Regions from separate parts of the Streptomyces sp. NPDC056835 genome, predicted to be linked through region 1. Evidence: riboswitches for the same ligand, from Rfam matches in the RefSeq annotation. Region 1 holds a riboswitch; the other holds the start of a gene.
The links. Region 1 has a riboswitch for cyclic di-AMP ahead of ACFRMN_RS03120 (NlpC/P60 family protein). Riboswitches for the same ligand answer to the same signal wherever they lie in the genome.
Positions count from the first base shown of each region.

Region 2: another riboswitch for cyclic di-AMP. It lies ahead of ACFRMN_RS26770 (M23 family metallopeptidase); the one in region 1 lies ahead of ACFRMN_RS03120 (NlpC/P60 family protein).

Region 1 covers NZ_JBHUBB010000002.1:140,522-148,248, reverse strand. The annotation lists gene ACFRMN_RS03130 (NlpC/P60 family protein) at 1-955, opposite strand, end outside; gene ACFRMN_RS03125 (hypothetical protein) at 1,203-1,556, shown strand; gene ACFRMN_RS03120 (NlpC/P60 family protein) at 1,659-2,900, opposite strand; cyclic di-AMP (ydaO/yuaA leader) riboswitch at 2,899-3,062, opposite strand; gene pcrA (DNA helicase PcrA) at 3,406-5,937, shown strand; gene ACFRMN_RS03110 (M23 family metallopeptidase) at 6,043-7,727, opposite strand, start outside.
Region 2 covers NZ_JBHUBB010000026.1:22,399-30,125, forward strand. The annotation lists gene trmB (tRNA (guanosine(46)-N7)-methyltransferase TrmB) at 1-267, shown strand, start outside; gene ACFRMN_RS26760 (PrsW family intramembrane metalloprotease) at 368-1,708, shown strand; gene ACFRMN_RS26765 (aldo/keto reductase) at 1,775-2,719, opposite strand; gene ACFRMN_RS26770 (M23 family metallopeptidase) at 2,844-3,869, opposite strand; cyclic di-AMP (ydaO/yuaA leader) riboswitch at 3,881-4,034, opposite strand; gene ACFRMN_RS26775 (PP2C family protein-serine/threonine phosphatase) at 4,329-5,555, opposite strand; gene ACFRMN_RS26780 (MerR family transcriptional regulator) at 5,752-6,498, opposite strand; tRNA gene ACFRMN_RS26785 (tRNA-Met) at 6,708-6,781, opposite strand; gene ACFRMN_RS26790 (hypothetical protein) at 6,843-7,052, opposite strand; gene ACFRMN_RS26795 (HAD family hydrolase) at 7,118-7,727, shown strand, end outside.

The DNA of each region.
Region 1 (7,727 bases):
TCTGCCCGCCACCGGCATAGATCCCCACATGGCTGATACCGGAGAAGAAGAACACCAGGTCGCCGGGGGCGAGATCGCCACGTGAGACCCGCTGTCCCGTGTTGATCTGCGTGTAGGTGGTACGGGGGAGGGCGACGCCCGCGGAGCGCCAGGCGGCCTGGGTGAGCCCGGAGCAGTCGAAGGCACCGGGTCCGGTCGCGCCCCAGACGTACGGCTTGCCGATCGCCCCGTAGGCGTAGGCGACCGCCGCGGCGGCACGGGCGTTCGGCGCCCGCACCGCGCCGGGCGCCGGGGACGCCGCGCCCTGGTCCCGGCCGTCCTGCCCCTGGTCGTACTGAGCACGCTGCGACGCGGTGAGGCGGTCCAGCAGCCGCTGGGCCGAGCCGATCTTCTCCTGGATGGCGGACTTGTGGCGGGCCAGCTCGGACTGGGAGGCCTTCAGCTCCGTGAGCCGGCCGTCGGCCCGGGTGCGCAGTTCGGCGATCCGGGCGAGTTCCTTGCGGATGGCGGTGATCCTGGCGGCCTGCCGGGAACCGGCCCGCTCGGCGAGCGAGGCGCCTTCCAGGTACTCCTCGGGCGAGGAGCTGAGCGCGAGCTGTACGGCGGGGTCGAGCCCGCCGGCCCGGTACTGCGCGGAGGCGATCGAACCGAGCGCGTTGCGCGAGCTGTTGAGCCGTTCCGTCCTGCGCGTGGCCTCGTCCCGCAGATGCGTGAGCGCGGTACGGGCCTTGTCCGCCTTCACCTTCGTCCCGTTGTACCGCTCGGTCGCGGTCTCCGCCTGCTCGTACAACGCGTCGACCTCGGCCTTGACCTGGGCCGGGGTGAGCCGGGGCTCGGCGTGTGCTGCGCCGTCGAAGGCGGTGGCGGTCGCGGCCCCGGCGAGTGCGAGGGTGGCGGCGGTACGGCCGGCGGGGCCGGTGAGCGTGCGCTGTCTGGGCTTTCGGTGCGCTGCCACGGGGGTGGATCCTCTTCCCTAGTCGTCACGGTGGGTCATGGCCGGTCGCCAGGAGAAGGACGCTAGGGCGCAAGGTCACAGTCCGGCCTCGGCATGGCCGGTATTGGCGAGAGGTGGCGGAACGAGGCCGTGTTGTGACCGGCATGATCGCGGCCCCGGAACGTCTTTCTGTCCGGACCCGACCGATATCGGAACAGCGCACCACCTCGCCGTCAGGTGGTGATATGGCCCTCGATAGGCTCCGGGCATGGACGTACTCATCAATGTCTTCGTCGCGCTTCACATCATCGGCATAGCGTCGCTGCTCGGCGGCTTCCTCACCCAGATGAAGTCGATGAGTACGGGGACGGCCCGCTTCAACAAGGCGATGCTGCACGGCGCGCTGACGATGCTCGTCACGGGAGTGGCCCTGGTGGGCCTCAACCAGGCCGACGACCAGACGGTGAACAACATCAAGATCGGCATCAAGCTCGCGGTGCTGGTCGTGATCCTGGCCGTGGTGTACGTGAAGCGCGATGACGAGACCGCCCCGAAGCCGCTGTTCGGCGCGGTGGGCGGGCTGACGATGGCCAACATCTTCATCGCCACGCTCTGGACCTGACACGGCGACGGGGGCCGGTCCTCGCTTCCGGCCCCGGCCCCCGGCTCGCGGCTCGCGCGTGCCGCGCGCGGCACCCGGCTCGCGCGTTCCGCACGCCGCCCGTCAGGCGGGGCGGATACTTCCGTAGATCGGCATGTAGTAGATCGACTCCTCGCGGACGTTCGCGCCCGGCTTCGGGGCGTGGATCATCATGCCGTCGCCGATGTAGATCCCGACGTGGCTGATGTCGTCGTAGAAGAAGACCAGGTCACCGGGGAGCAGATCCTCGGTCGCGACGCGCGTGCCGGCCTTCACCTGTTCCCCGGTGGTGCGCGGCAGCTCCACGCCCGCCTCCTTCCAGGCGGCCTGGGTCAGGCCCGAGCAGTCGTACGAGCTGGGGCCTGTGGCGCCCCAGACGTACGGTTTGCCTATCTGGGCGCGGGCGAAGGAGAGGACCTTGGCGGCCTTGGTGGCGTAGCTGCCGTCCGAGGTTCCGGTGCCGCCGCTCGTGCCGGTTCCCGCGCCCGTGCCCGTACCCGCGCCTGTGCCGCTCTGACCTGAGCCCGTCCCGGAGCCCGTGCCCGTGCCCGTACCGGTCGACGGGGTCTTGGCCTGCTGCTCCTCGCGCTTGCGCTCGGCCTCCTCCTTCGCGCGGGCCTCCAGCTTCGCCCGCGCCTCCGCCTTGCGGCGGGCCTCCTCTTCCTTCTTGCGCTCCAGCGCGGCCAGCCGCGCCTTCTCCTCCTTGGTCAGCCGCGACAGCAGCGCACGCGCCGCGCCGAGCTTCTGCTGCACGTTCTGCTTGCTGGTACGCAGCGCGGCCTGCGAGGCGGTGAGCGACTCCAGGTCCTTCGACGCCTGAGCCCGCTTCTTCGCGGCGGCGGCCTGCTGTGTCTGGTAGTCGGTGAGGACACCGCGCTGACGCTCCGTCAGCCGGTCCGTCACCTGCTTCTGCTCGAAGAACGCCTGCGGGCTGTCCGCGAAGAGCAGGGCGGCGGTCGGGGTGACCGCGCCTTCCCGGTACTGCGCGGCCGCGAACGAGCCGAGCGTACGCCGGGCCTCGTTCAGCTTGTCCGCGCGCTTGGCGACCTCGTCGAGCACCCGGTCGACCGCGCGCTTCTGCTTCTGCGTGGTCTCTTTCGCCCGGTTGTACTTCTGTGTCTCACTTCCGGCCTGGCGGTACAGATCGTCGACCTTCTTCTGTACCTCTTCGATGGACGGCTTCGGCTCGACGGGTGTGGCGCTCGCGCTCTGCGCCGAGAGCAACGTGACCGAGGCGAGCGCGGCTGTCGTGATCCCGACGGCGGGAGAGGCGGTACGTACTCCGCTGAGGCTGCGCGGCTTGCGATGCGACGCCAAGGTCTGCATCTCCTTCCGTGGACCGCCTACCGGGTTAGCTGTCGGGTTCGGGCGGAACGGAAGGCTGCCCTACGGACCTTGAGCGAAAGGCCCGATTCACCCCGGTTGTTCTGTGTGGGTCCCCGGTTTCGAACTTCCTTGGGGAAAGTCCGAATTCGGCGTGGGCCGCCCGCTTGGCGTGGGTCGCCGTTGGGGGTACGGGCTGCCTGATCGAGCACGCTAGCCAAAGTGTGGTGCTGGTGTGAAGGTCGATGGCCGATATGCCCGATACATTTTCGTGACCATTTGCGCGTGCGATGTGTGAAACGGATCGGTGACGCCTGACCGCCACGATGAGTGACCGAGGCGCCGCCCGTGGTGATCCCCTTGGCGATGACGGCGATGACGGCGATGGCGGCGATGACGGCGATGGTGACGGGGATGGGGACGGCGAGGGGACGGCGAGGGTGGCGGGGCCGGGGAATTCCGGAGGCGGGCACCGAGTGTCAGTGGGGCCGCCTAGACTCGGAAAGCGATGAGCAGCCTCTTTGACGACAGTTTCCTGGCGGACCTCCAGCCCTTCGGCGACGAGCATCCACCGCCGCCCGAGGACGACGCCGAGCACGCACCGGAGCAGGTGCCCGACGACCTCTTCCAGGGTGCCTACGACGCGCCTCCGGTGCGGGACCAGTACCACCGCGACGGCGCCCCGCGCACGGTCGTGGATCCCGCCGCGCTGCTCGAAGGGCTGAACGAGGAGCAGCGCGCGGCCGTCGTGCACACCGGCTCGCCGCTGCTCATCGTGGCCGGGGCCGGGTCGGGCAAGACCCGGGTGCTGACCCACCGGATCGCGTATCTGCTGGGTAGCCGCGACGTCCATCCCGGTCAGATACTGGCGATCACGTTCACCAACAAGGCCGCGGGCGAGATGAAGGAGCGCGTCGGCCAGCTCGTCGGCCCGCGCGCCAACGCCATGTGGGTCATGACGTTCCACAGCGCCTGCGTACGGATCCTGCGGCGCGAGTCGAAGAGGCTCGGGTTCACCTCGTCGTTCTCCATCTACGACGCCGCCGACTCCAAGCGTCTGATGGCCCTGGTCTGCCGCGATCTGGACCTCGACCCCAAGCGTTACCCGCCGAAGTCCTTCAGCGCCAAGATCTCGAATCTGAAGAACGAGCTGATCGACGAGGAGACCTTCGCCGACCAGGCCACCGACGGCTTCGAGAAGATGCTCGCCGAGGCCTACCGGATGTACCAGGCGCGGCTGCGCGAGGCCAACGCGCTGGACTTCGACGACATCATCATGACCACCGTCCATCTGCTCCAGGCGTTCCCCGATGTCGCCGAGCACTACCGGCGGCGCTTCCGGCATGTCCTGGTGGACGAGTACCAGGACACCAACCACGCTCAGTACACGCTCGTACGCGAGCTGGTGGGCCCCTCCGGCGAGGAGCACGACCCGGCCGAGCTGTGTGTCGTCGGCGACGCCGACCAGTCGATCTACGCCTTCCGGGGCGCCACGATCCGTAACATCCTCCAGTTCGAGGAGGACTACCCGGACGCGACGACTATTTTGCTGGAGCAGAACTACCGCTCCACGCAGACGATCCTGAGCGCCGCCAACGCGGTCATCGAGCGCAACGAGAGCCGCCGGCCGAAGAATCTGTGGACGAAGGCCGGCGCCGGCGCCCAGATCACCGGCTACGTCGCGGACACGGAGCACGACGAGGCGCAGTTCGTCGCCGACGAGATCGACCGGCTGACGGACGCGGGCGAGGCCAAGGCGGGCGATGTCGCGGTCTTCTACCGTACGAACGCGCAGTCCCGCGTCTTCGAGGAGATCTTCATCCGGGTCGGCCTGCCCTACAAGGTCGTCGGCGGAGTGCGCTTCTACGAGCGCAAGGAGGTCCGCGATGTGCTCGCCTATCTGCGCGTTCTGGCCAACCCCGAGGACAATGTCCCGCTGCGCCGGATCCTCAATGTGCCCAAGCGCGGCATCGGGGACCGCGCGGAAGCGATGATCGACGCCCTCGCGCTGCGCGAGAAGATCACCTTCCCGCAGGCGCTGCGGCGGGTGGACGAGGCGTATGGAATGGCCGCCCGCTCGGCCAACGCCGTCAAGCGGTTCAACACGCTGATGGAGGAGCTGCGTACGGTCGTCGAGTCCGGCGCCGGGCCCGCGACGATCCTGGAGGCCGTGCTCGAACGGACCGGCTATCTGGCCGAGTTGCAGGCGTCGACCGATCCGCAGGACGAGACGCGTATCGAGAACCTTCAGGAACTGGCCGCGGTGGCGCTGGAGTTCGAGCAGGAGCGCGGCCAGGCCGCCGCGGCGGCGACGGGCGGCGGCGACGCGGCCGATGCCGCCGGTGCGGCCGATACGGCCGCCACGGCCGCTGTGACCGGTACGCTCGCCGAATTCCTGGAGAAGGTGGCGCTCGTCGCCGACTCCGACCAGATCCCCGACGAGGACGAGGACGGCTCCGGTGTCATCACGCTGATGACGCTGCACACCGCCAAGGGCCTCGAATTCCCGGTCGTGTTCCTGTCCGGTATGGAGGACGGCGTCTTCCCGCACATGCGCGCCCTCGGCCAGACGAAGGAGCTGGAGGAGGAGCGGAGGCTGGCGTACGTCGGCATCACCCGCGCCCGTGAGCGCCTATATCTGACCCGGTCGTCGATGCGGAGCGCGTGGGGCCAGCCCTCGTACAACCCGCCGTCCAGGTTCCTGGAGGAGATCCCGGGACACCACCTGGAGTGGAAGCGGACCGGCGCGCAGATCCCGGCGGGGCCCACGTCCGGGGTCGCGTCCTCGCTGTCGTCGTCCTTGTCGGCCGCCTCGCGTTCGAGGTCGGGCGGTGGTCCCTCGGGCTTCGCCACACGGCGCACCACGGAAAAGCCGGTGATCGCGCTGGCGGTCGGGGACCGCGTCACACACGACCAGTTCGGCCTCGGCACGGTCATGGCGGTGACGGGCGCAGGCGCGGACACGCAGGCGACGGTCGACTTCGGGGACACGAAGCCCAAGCGGCTGCTGCTGCGGTACGCGCCGGTCGAGAAGCTGTAGGTACGGGGAGAACGTACGGGGGCGCGGCGTACGGGGGGCGCGGCGTAAAAACGGGGGGGCGTATCCGACCGTGAAGCGCGCCGGGCGCGGCGCGCTTACGTGCGCTTACGTCGGGTTGACGCCGTGGCTGCGGAGCCAGGCCAGCGGGTCGATCGCGGCGCCGCCGCCGGGCCGTACCTCGAAGTGCAGGTGCGGTCCGGTGGAGTTGCCCGAGTTCCCCGAATACGCGATCACATCACCGGCCTTGACCGAGCCGGAGCGGATCTTCGTCGTGCTGAGATGGCAGTACCAGGTCTCGGTGCCATCGGGCGAGGTCACGATGGCCATGTTGCCGTAGGCGCTGTTGTACTGCGTGCGTACGGTGCCGTCCGTCGCGGCCATCACCGGCGTTCCGTACGACACGGGGAAGTCGATCCCGGTGTGCATGGACATCCAGTTGACCCCGGCCTGGCCGTAGTACGCGCTGAGTCCGTGCTGCGAGACGGGGAGGACGAACTTGGGACGCTCGGCCTCCTTGCGTGCCGCCTCCGCCTCGCGCTTCTTCCGCTCCGCTTCCTGCCGCGCCTGGAGGTCGATGCGCTCCTGCGTACGGCTGGCCCGGTCACCGAAGTCACGGGCGTCGGCGCTGAGTGCGGCGAGCTGCGTGTCCAGTTTGTTGTTCGCGGCCACGGGCTTCACGGAGCCGGGGTCGGCGGCCGAGGCGGTCGTGGTCTTGTCGGCCTGGGGCTCCTCGCCCGCGCCGAGGCCACCGACGGAGGCGGCGGCGACACCCGCGACGCCCATGACACAGACGGAGGGGACGGCGACGGTGAGGAGCGCGGAGCGCTTGGCGGGGGTACGGCGCCGACCTCGGCCGCCGGTCGAGCCGCCGCCGCCCCGGCGTTCGCCGCGGGGCGGGAGGCTGACGGTGGGCGTGGTCATCGTCGCCGCCATGTGCAGCTGCTCGGCCTCGGGAGCGGAGTCCGCTTCCGTACCGCCTTCGAGTCCGGCCTCTTCGGCCTCGGCGTGGGCGTCGCTCTCTGTACCTGTACCTGTACCCGTACCCGTGCTCGTGCCCGTACCGGTGCTGGTCTCGGCTTCGTAGCCGGGCTCCGCGTCGAAGGCGTGTTCAGGCTCCGGCCCGGGGGCGCCGTACTCGGCGCCCTGGGCGAGGTCGTACTGCTCGTACGGGCCGCCGTCCTGGCCGTACCGCTCGTGCGCGTTGTCGTACGGGGCATCGGCCGTCGTACCGGGCGAGTTCCAGGCGGTGGCGTCGTACGCGCCGGTGTCGAACGCGGGCGCCGCCCACTGCGCGGTCGCCTCGTACCCGAACTGCGCCGCCTCGAACTGCGCGGTCTCGAACTGTGCGCCCGCGAACTGAGCGGCGGCGTCGAACGGTGCCGCGGCGGTGTGCTCCGAGATGCCGTAACCGAACTGCGTGGCGTCGAACTGGCCTGTCCCGCCGGTCCCGTTCAGGTGGTCGGCCTGATGCGCCTGGCTTGCCTGATGTACCTGGTTCGCCTGGTTCCAGGCGTCGGCGTCCCACTGGCCCGTGACATCCGGCTCCGCCGACTGGCCCGGGATGCCCGGGGTCTGCTGATAACCGTTGTCGGGCGCGGTGGTGACGGTGGCCCACTGGCCGCTGGTGTCGTACTGCGGCGTGCCGTACGCGTCGTATCCGGTCGTCCGGTGGGCGCCGGTTTCCCACTGCGTGTTGTCGTACTGGCCAGTGGGGGCCTGGGAGTTCTCATAACCGCCCGAGCCGTCCGGCAGGGTGCCGAAGAGGGGGTCGGTCTCGAAGCTGCCGGTCT
Region 2 (7,727 bases), on a different contig from region 1:
GAGCAGATGCTGGCGGAGCTGACCGCCCACCCGGGCTTCGAGAACACCCAGCGGGACGGCGGTTACGCGCCACGGCCGGCCTTCCGTCCGCTGACCCGGTTCGAGGGGCAGGGGCTCGACAAGGGCCATGTCGTGCATGACCTGCTGTTCCGTCGCGTACCGGAGTTCCACGCACCGGAACACCGCGTCTCGGAACGCCGCGCACCGGAACACCGCGCACCGGAACGCCAGGTGCCTGAGCGCCCTTCCGTGACCGGGCCCGCGTAACCGACCCGCGTAACCGACCCGCGTAACCCGGGGTACGTAACCCGAGGTAGTGGCCCGGGCGCCATCGCCAGGTGTCAGTGCCCCTCGTTAGGGTCGTTGGGTGTCAGAACCGTCCCCGCAGCCGCCCGGTCCGCGTCCGGCGATCCCCGTCTACGAGCGTCAGCAGCAGCTCGGCGAGCTGTGGGCCGCCGTGCCGGAGCCCGCCCGCAGGCGCTACCGGCCGCGCCGCGCTTTCTGGCGCCGCCGCGCGGTGCGCGTGGGGGCCGTGATCCTGGTGCTCGCCCTCTGCGCTCTGGTGATCCTCGCGCTCGTCCGGGACGAGACCGGCACAGAGGGCTTTCTGGTGGGCCTCGGGCTGGCCGTCCTGCCCGTACCGCTGCTCATCACGGCCTTCCGCTGGCTGGACCGGGTCGAGCCGGGCCCCTGGCCGAATCTGCTCTTCGCCCTGGCGTGGGGCGCCTTCGCCGCCGCCCTCGTCGCGATCATCGCGAACTCGTTCGCGACCGAATGGATAGCCACCGCCACCGCCGACCCGGCGGGCGCGGAATCCCTCGGTGCCACGGTGATAGCCCCCGTCGTGGAGGAGAGCGCCAAGGCCGCGGCGGTCCTGCTGATCTTCCTCTTCCGCAGGAGGGCCTTCACCGGGCTCGTCGACGGCGTCGTGATCGCGGGGTTCAGCGCCACCGGCTTCGCCTTCACCGAGAACATCCTCTATCTGGGCAGCGCCTTCGGTGAGGACCAGAACCTGGGCAACTCCGGCCTGGCCTCCGTCACGGCCGCGACCTTCTTCGTACGGGTCGTCATGTCACCGTTCGCCCATCCGCTCTTCACCGTGCTCACCGGCATCGGCTTCGGTCTGGCGGCGATGGCGGCCCGCCGCCGGAGGATCCGCAGATTCGCCCTGCCCCTGCTCGGTCTGGCCCTGGCGATGGGCCTGCACGCGCTGTGGAACGGATCGGGGGCGCTCTTCGGCCCGTACGGCTTCTATGTGGTGTACGGGGTGTTCATGGTTCCCGTCTTCGCCCTGCTGACCTGGCTGGTGATCTGGAGCCGCCAGCGCGAGCTGCGCACGGTCGGGTCCGAGCTGCCCGCGTACGCCGCGGCCGGCTGGCTGACCCCGGCCGCGCCCCTCGCGCTCTCCTCCATGCGGGCGCGCACGATGGCGCGTGACTTCGCGGGCCGTACGTACGGCCCGCGGGCGGCCAGGTCGGTCGGGGAGTACGAGGCGTTCGCGACGTCCCTGGCGTTTCTGCGCCACCGGGCCCACCGCGGCGCGGTGGGCCCGGACTTCATCGAGCGCGAGCAGGAGCTGCTGCACCATCTGTGGCAGCGCAGGGAGATAGCCGGGCCCGCGCTGACCTATGCGGCGCGGGCCACGGGCAGGGTACGGGTGCCGCCGCCGTCCATCGACTACGACGGCTACAACCCGTACCGCCAATGACGAACCTGACGGACCTGACGGACCTGACGGACGAGGGATGACCGACCAGTCCGACGAGCCGCGGCTTCAGGCCGATGCCGCCGTGAGCTCCGCCAGTTCCTCCGCCGTCAGCTCAAGGCCGACCGTAGCCAGCAGCGCGGGCAGTTGCTCGGTCGTACGCGCGGACGCGAGCGGCGCGACCACGGTCGGCTGCGCCGCCAGCCAGGCCAGCGCGACGGTCGCGACCTCGGCGCCCCGCGCCCCGGCGATCCGGTCCAGCGCGGTCAGGACTTCGGCGCCCCGCTCCGACGCCAGATATTCGGCCGCCTTGCCGGCCCGGGGACTGTCGACCTCGGTCCCCGGACGGTACTTGCCGGTGAGGAAGCCCGACGCCAGCGCGGCGTACGGCACGGCCGAGAGCCCGTGCCGGAGCACGGTGTCCCGGAGCTCGCCCTCGTAGGTGTCCCGGGAGACCAGGTTGTAGTGCGGCTGGAGCGCCACATAGCGGGCCAGCCCCTCGCGCTCCGAGAAGGCGAGCGAGGCGGCCAGCCGCTCCGCGCTGATGTTGGAGGCGCCGAGCGCGCGGACCTTGCCCGCCCGCACCAGCTGGTCGAGGGCGGTCATGATCTCCTCGACCGGCACCTCGGGGTCGTCGAAGTGCGTGTAGTAGAGGTCGACGTAGTCCGTACGGAGCCGGCGCAGCGACTCCTCGGCCCCGGCCTTGATGGTGGCCGCCCTGAGCCCCTTGTACCGCGGGTGCGCGCCCACCTTGGTCGCGACCAGCACGTCGGAGCGATTGCCACGCGACGCGATCCAGTCGCCGATGACGGTCTCGGACTCACCGCCCTCGTTGCCGGGGGCCCACGAGGAGTACATGTCGGCGGTGTCGATGAAGTTCCCGCCCGCGGCGGCGTACGCGTCGAGGACGGCGAAGGAGGCCGTCTCGTCGGCGGTCCAGCCGAAGACATTGCCGCCGAGGGCGAGCGGGAAGACGTGCAGATCGGAGGAGCCCAGTGGGCGCAGAGCGGTCATAGGGAGATGCAACCCCTGAGGGGGGCGTCCCAACCCGCTCCGCGCCCGTATGTGGGCCTTATGGGGGAATACCCCGGGGGGAATACCCAGAGGGATTACCCAGGGGAATGCCCGCGGGGAAGCCCTACGGGTTGAGGCCCTTGCCGCGCAGCCAGCTCATCGGGTCCAGGCCCGTGCCGCCCGCCGTGTGGACTTCGAGGTGCAGATGGGCGCCGGTCACATTGCCGGTCGCGCCGACCCTGCCGATGACCTCGCCGGTGGTGACCTTCTGCCCGGCGCTGACGGAGATGGAGGACTGGTGGGCGTACCAGATCTCCGTGCCGTCATCGAGCTCCAGGACCGTGCGGTATCCGTACGAGCCCGACCAGCCGGCCGACTTGATCGTGCCGCTGTGCACGGCCTTGAGCGGGGTGCCCGTCGGCGCGGCGAAGTCCAGGCCGGTGTGCTGGCCGGAGGACCACAGGGAGCCGGCCTGACCGAAGGTCGAGGTGATCGTGTACGAGGAGGTGGGGATCGCGTAGCTGGCGGCCAGCTTGGCCAGCCGCTCCTTCTCCGCCTTGGCCCTGGCCTCCGCCTCTGCCTTCTTCTTCGCCTCTTCGATCTTCTTCTCGGCCTCGGTCTGCTGCTTCTTGGCCTCGGCCGCGGCCTGCTCGGCCGCCGCGGACTCCGCGGCGGCCTTCCGCGCCGCCTCGGCGCCGGTCTGCTGTGCCTCGGCCTGCTGGAGGATTCGGGCGCGCAGCGCCTCTCCCGCGTCGGTGGCGCCCTGCTCGGTGTCGGCGGCCGTGAGCCCGGCGGTGGTGAGCGGGGCGGCGAGGACTTCGGAGTCGGAGTCGTCCGAGGCGAGGGAGCCCATTCCCGGCAGGGACTTGGCGTCCGGGAGATTGTCCGTGATCGCGTCGGGCAGGGATATGGAGACCGCGGGCTTGTCCTGCGCGGTGGCGATGCCGCCCGCGCCGACGGCGGCGATGACGCCGACGCCGAGGACGGTGGAGCTACGGGCCAGTCCGCGCTGCTTGGCGACGCGGTGCCGGCCGCGTACGGGCCGTATGGACTCCTCGGTGGGATTCCATTCCCCCCATGCCCTGTCCGGCTCGCTGCCGAGGGAGTGCGTTTCGAAGACGGCTTCGGGGGCAGGCTTGTTGGACGCCACTGAGGCGTGCTCCTTTCCTTCCTTCTCGCCTACCGGGTTAGCTGACGGGTTCGGAGCAGGAAGGTCTCCTACGGGCGCTCCTGCCGCACAGGGCAGCAAAAGACACCCGATTCACCCCAATTGGTGGTTCCCCGGTTCCCTCGCGGGATTCGGCGCGTGCGCACGGCGCCATCTCTTACGACGGCTGGGACGACCGCGCTGCGTTATCGAACGTTAATAGAGACCCGGCCCATATTCCAAGCTGTTCCGGGTGATCATTAACGACTTCGCATCGGACGTACCGGGACGTAGCGGAACGCAATCGGGCGAGTTGACAGCCCGTCAGGGAAGTCGGCATTTCTGACGGTGTGTCAAATGTTATGCGGAGGGATACCTCTCGATTACCTACAGTGGCGAGAGCTCCCGCCGGCCCCGCGCCGGGCGATGAGGGTGACGACTCCGACGGCGATCGCGGCCGTCTCACGGCACCAGGGGCATGGTCCTGCGCCGCTCCGGTTCGCCCTCCGAGGGCCGGCTGACCGCCAGCAGCGCCATGTCGTCCTGGCTCCCGCCGCCCGTGTGCCGCCGTACGTCGTCGATGAGCGCCTGAAGTATCTCGTCGGGCCCCTGGAAGACCCGCCCGTCGAGCCGGTCGCGCGGGACGTAGAAGACCCCGTGGGCATCGCGCGCCTCGGTGAGCCCGTCCGTGTAGAAGAGCAGCGTCGCGCCTTCCGGATACAGGGCCTGCTCGGCGCGGTCCGGCCACGCGCCCAGTTCGCTCATCCCGAGCGGCAGCGCGTGGTCGCTCGGGGCGAGCATCCGCACCTCACCGTCGCCGCACATCAGCAGCGGCTCGGGATGGCCGCGGTTGAGCAGCCGCACCACTCCCTCGTCGTGCGGGATCTCGGCGAGTACGGCGGTGGTGAACCCCTCGAAGATGTCGAGCCCGTCCCGCCGCGTCCCCTCACGTCTGAGCGCGCGCTCCAGCCGCTGCGCGACTCCCTCCAGCGAACTCTCCTGCTCGGCGGCCTCCCGGAATGACCCGATGACCACCGCCACCGCTTCGACCGCGTCAAGACCCTTCCCCCGTACGTCCCCGACCACCAGCCGCACCCCGTACGGCGTGTCCTGTACGGCGAAGAGGTCCCCGCCGATGAACGCGCCCTCCTGCGCCGCCTCGTACCGCGCGGCGATCCGCAGCCCCCCGATCCGCTCGGCGGGTCTGGGCAGCACCGCGCGCTGGGCGGTCTCGGCGATGATGCGGGCGGAGGCCAGCCGCTCGCCGCTGCGCCGTACGACGCCGTTGATGTACAGCGCCAGCAGGGAGACGACGACCACCGTCAGCACCTCGCTGATCGACTCCACCTGGAACTGGGTGTCCGCGTGGATGTGCAGCAGCACCTCGGAGACCAGCGAGGCCAGGGCGATGGTGAGCGTGCCGGCCAACGGGTAGAACGGGGCGGCGATCAGCGGAGCGGCGGCGAAGAGGGGGGACGCGGTGACACGCGTGGGGGTCACCAGGTCGAAGATCACCCCGGCGATGATCACCAGTACGGGCAGCACCCGTACCAGCCTGCGTCCGGTACGGCCACGTCCGCCCGGATACCGGCCGCCGCCGCGAGCGTTGTCGCCGGCCGCCCAGAAACCCCTTCCGTCAACAGCCCAGAGACCGGCGCCCTCGGCCGCCCGCCGGCCTCTTCCGCCGATGCCCTTTCCGAGCTTCCTCAGTCTCCACACCAGTGGTCTCCTGCCCGGTCCGCCGACTGCTGCGGACGGTGCCGCGCTCCACCAGGCTGGCCGCTGCCATCCCGGGCGGCGAATCGCCGTCGGCCGAGTGGGCTATGGCGAGCCGACCCGTCGGCCCGGCCGATGCTCCGGCGCACCGGCGAGCCGACGGACCCGATCAGTCGGTCAGGTGGCGCTCGGCGTACACCTTCATGGCGTCCCGCACGAGCACAGCCGTACCTTCACCGTACTGGTCATAGGTGGCGGCGAAGCGCGCGTCATCGACATACATCGCCGTCACGCCGATGACATACGACCTGGTGGGCTCGGCCGTGACGGACAGCCAGTCGCAGTGACGCCGGGCGACGGCCTGCGCCTCGTCGCTGTCCGCGGCGAGCCCCGCCGCGGCCACGCGTCCCCAGTCCCCGGCGATGCTCTCGTGCTGGTCCTTGAAGCCCTGCCGCTCCTCCTCGCTCAGCGACCGCCACCAGCGGTCGCTCTTCGCATAGGCGTCCCGGCCCCACCGCCGGGTCACCTCCTCCTCGTACCGCGTGTGATCGAAGCCGTCGAGTACGTCCTCGGCCATGAGTTCCTCTCCCGTCGCCGTCTTGTGGAGAGTGGTCCGCACCGAGGCGATCAGCCGACCGATGCGCTCGCGTTCCCGCTCAAGCAGCTTCAGATGGCCGCGCAGGGCCGCGGCCGTGTCCTGCTGGCCGTCGAGGACCCGCGCGATCTCGGGCAGCCCGAGGCCCAGCTCCCGCAGCAGCAGAATCCGCTGAAGCCGGACCAGGGCGTCCTGTCCGTAGTAGCGATAGCCATTGCTGCCCGTACGGCTGGGCTCAAGCAGCCCCAGCTCGCCGTAGTGCCTGAGCGTGCGGCTCGTCGTGCCCGCTTTCTTCGCGATTTCCTGGATCGACCACTCCATGACTTTCACGCTAGAACTTGACGTTACGTAAAGGTCAACCCCGGAAGCCGCACGCGGACGGAGAAGCACGCGGACGGAGGAGCACGCAGGCGGAGAAGCACGCGGGCGGACGGACGGGCAGATGAGCGGACACGACGAAGGCCCGGCGGGCGGGCGGACACGACGAAGGCCCGGATTCACCAGGAATCCGGGCCTTCGTTCTCTTCCAGTAGCGGGGACAGGATTTGAACCTGCGACCTCTGGGTTATGAGCCCAGCGAGCTACCGAGCTGCTCCACCCCGCGCCGTTGAATGCAACTCTACGCCATCCGGAGCAAGATCATCACCACTCGGCGCACGGACGGCCTACGCCGCCTCGACGACATCGGCGTGGACCGCGGCGGCCCACTCCACCAGAAGTCGCTGGTAGCGCTCCTGCTCGGCGGGCGGCAGCGCGCCACCGGCACGCGCCCACAGGGCACGGATCTCCGCGTTGACGACAGCGGCGGACCTGACAGCGCGTAACGAGTCGCCGTCACCGGAGGCGGGGGAAGAAGTGGACGAGGAAGCGAACATAGGAGCAAGGCTACGGCCAGCCACTGACAATCGGCAGAGCGTGTCCCCCTACGCTTACACCGGTGATTGAAACCATCGTGTTCGACGTCGGCGAGACCCTCGTCCGCGACGACCGCTACTGGGCGTCCTGGGCCGACTGGCTGGGCATTCCCCGACACACCATCTCGGCGCTCGTCGGCGCCGCCACCGTCCAGAACCGGGACAACGCCGACGCCCTCCGCCTCATCAAGCCCGGCATGGACGTCGGCGAGGCGTACCGCGCCCGGGAGGCCGCCGGCCGCGGCGACCATCTCGACGAGTCCGATCTCTATCCCGATGTACGGCCCGCCCTGGCGAGCCTCCGGGCCCTCGGCGTCCGCGTCGTCCTCGCGGGCAACCAGACCGTAAAGACGGGCGAGCTGCTGCGCGGCCTCGATCTGCCCGTCGATCTCATCGCCACCTCGGGCGAGTGGGGCGTCGAGAAACCGTCGCCGGAGTTCTTCGCGCGCGTCATCGAGGCGTCCGGGGCGTCACGGGACAGGACGGTGTACGTGGGCGACCATCCCGCGTACGACCTGTTCCCCGCCCGGGAGGCGGGTCTGCGCGCCGCGCATCTGCGGCGCGGGCCCTGGGGCTACCTGTGGGCGGACGACCCGGAAGTGATCGAGGCGGCGGACTGGCGGATCGACAACCTGA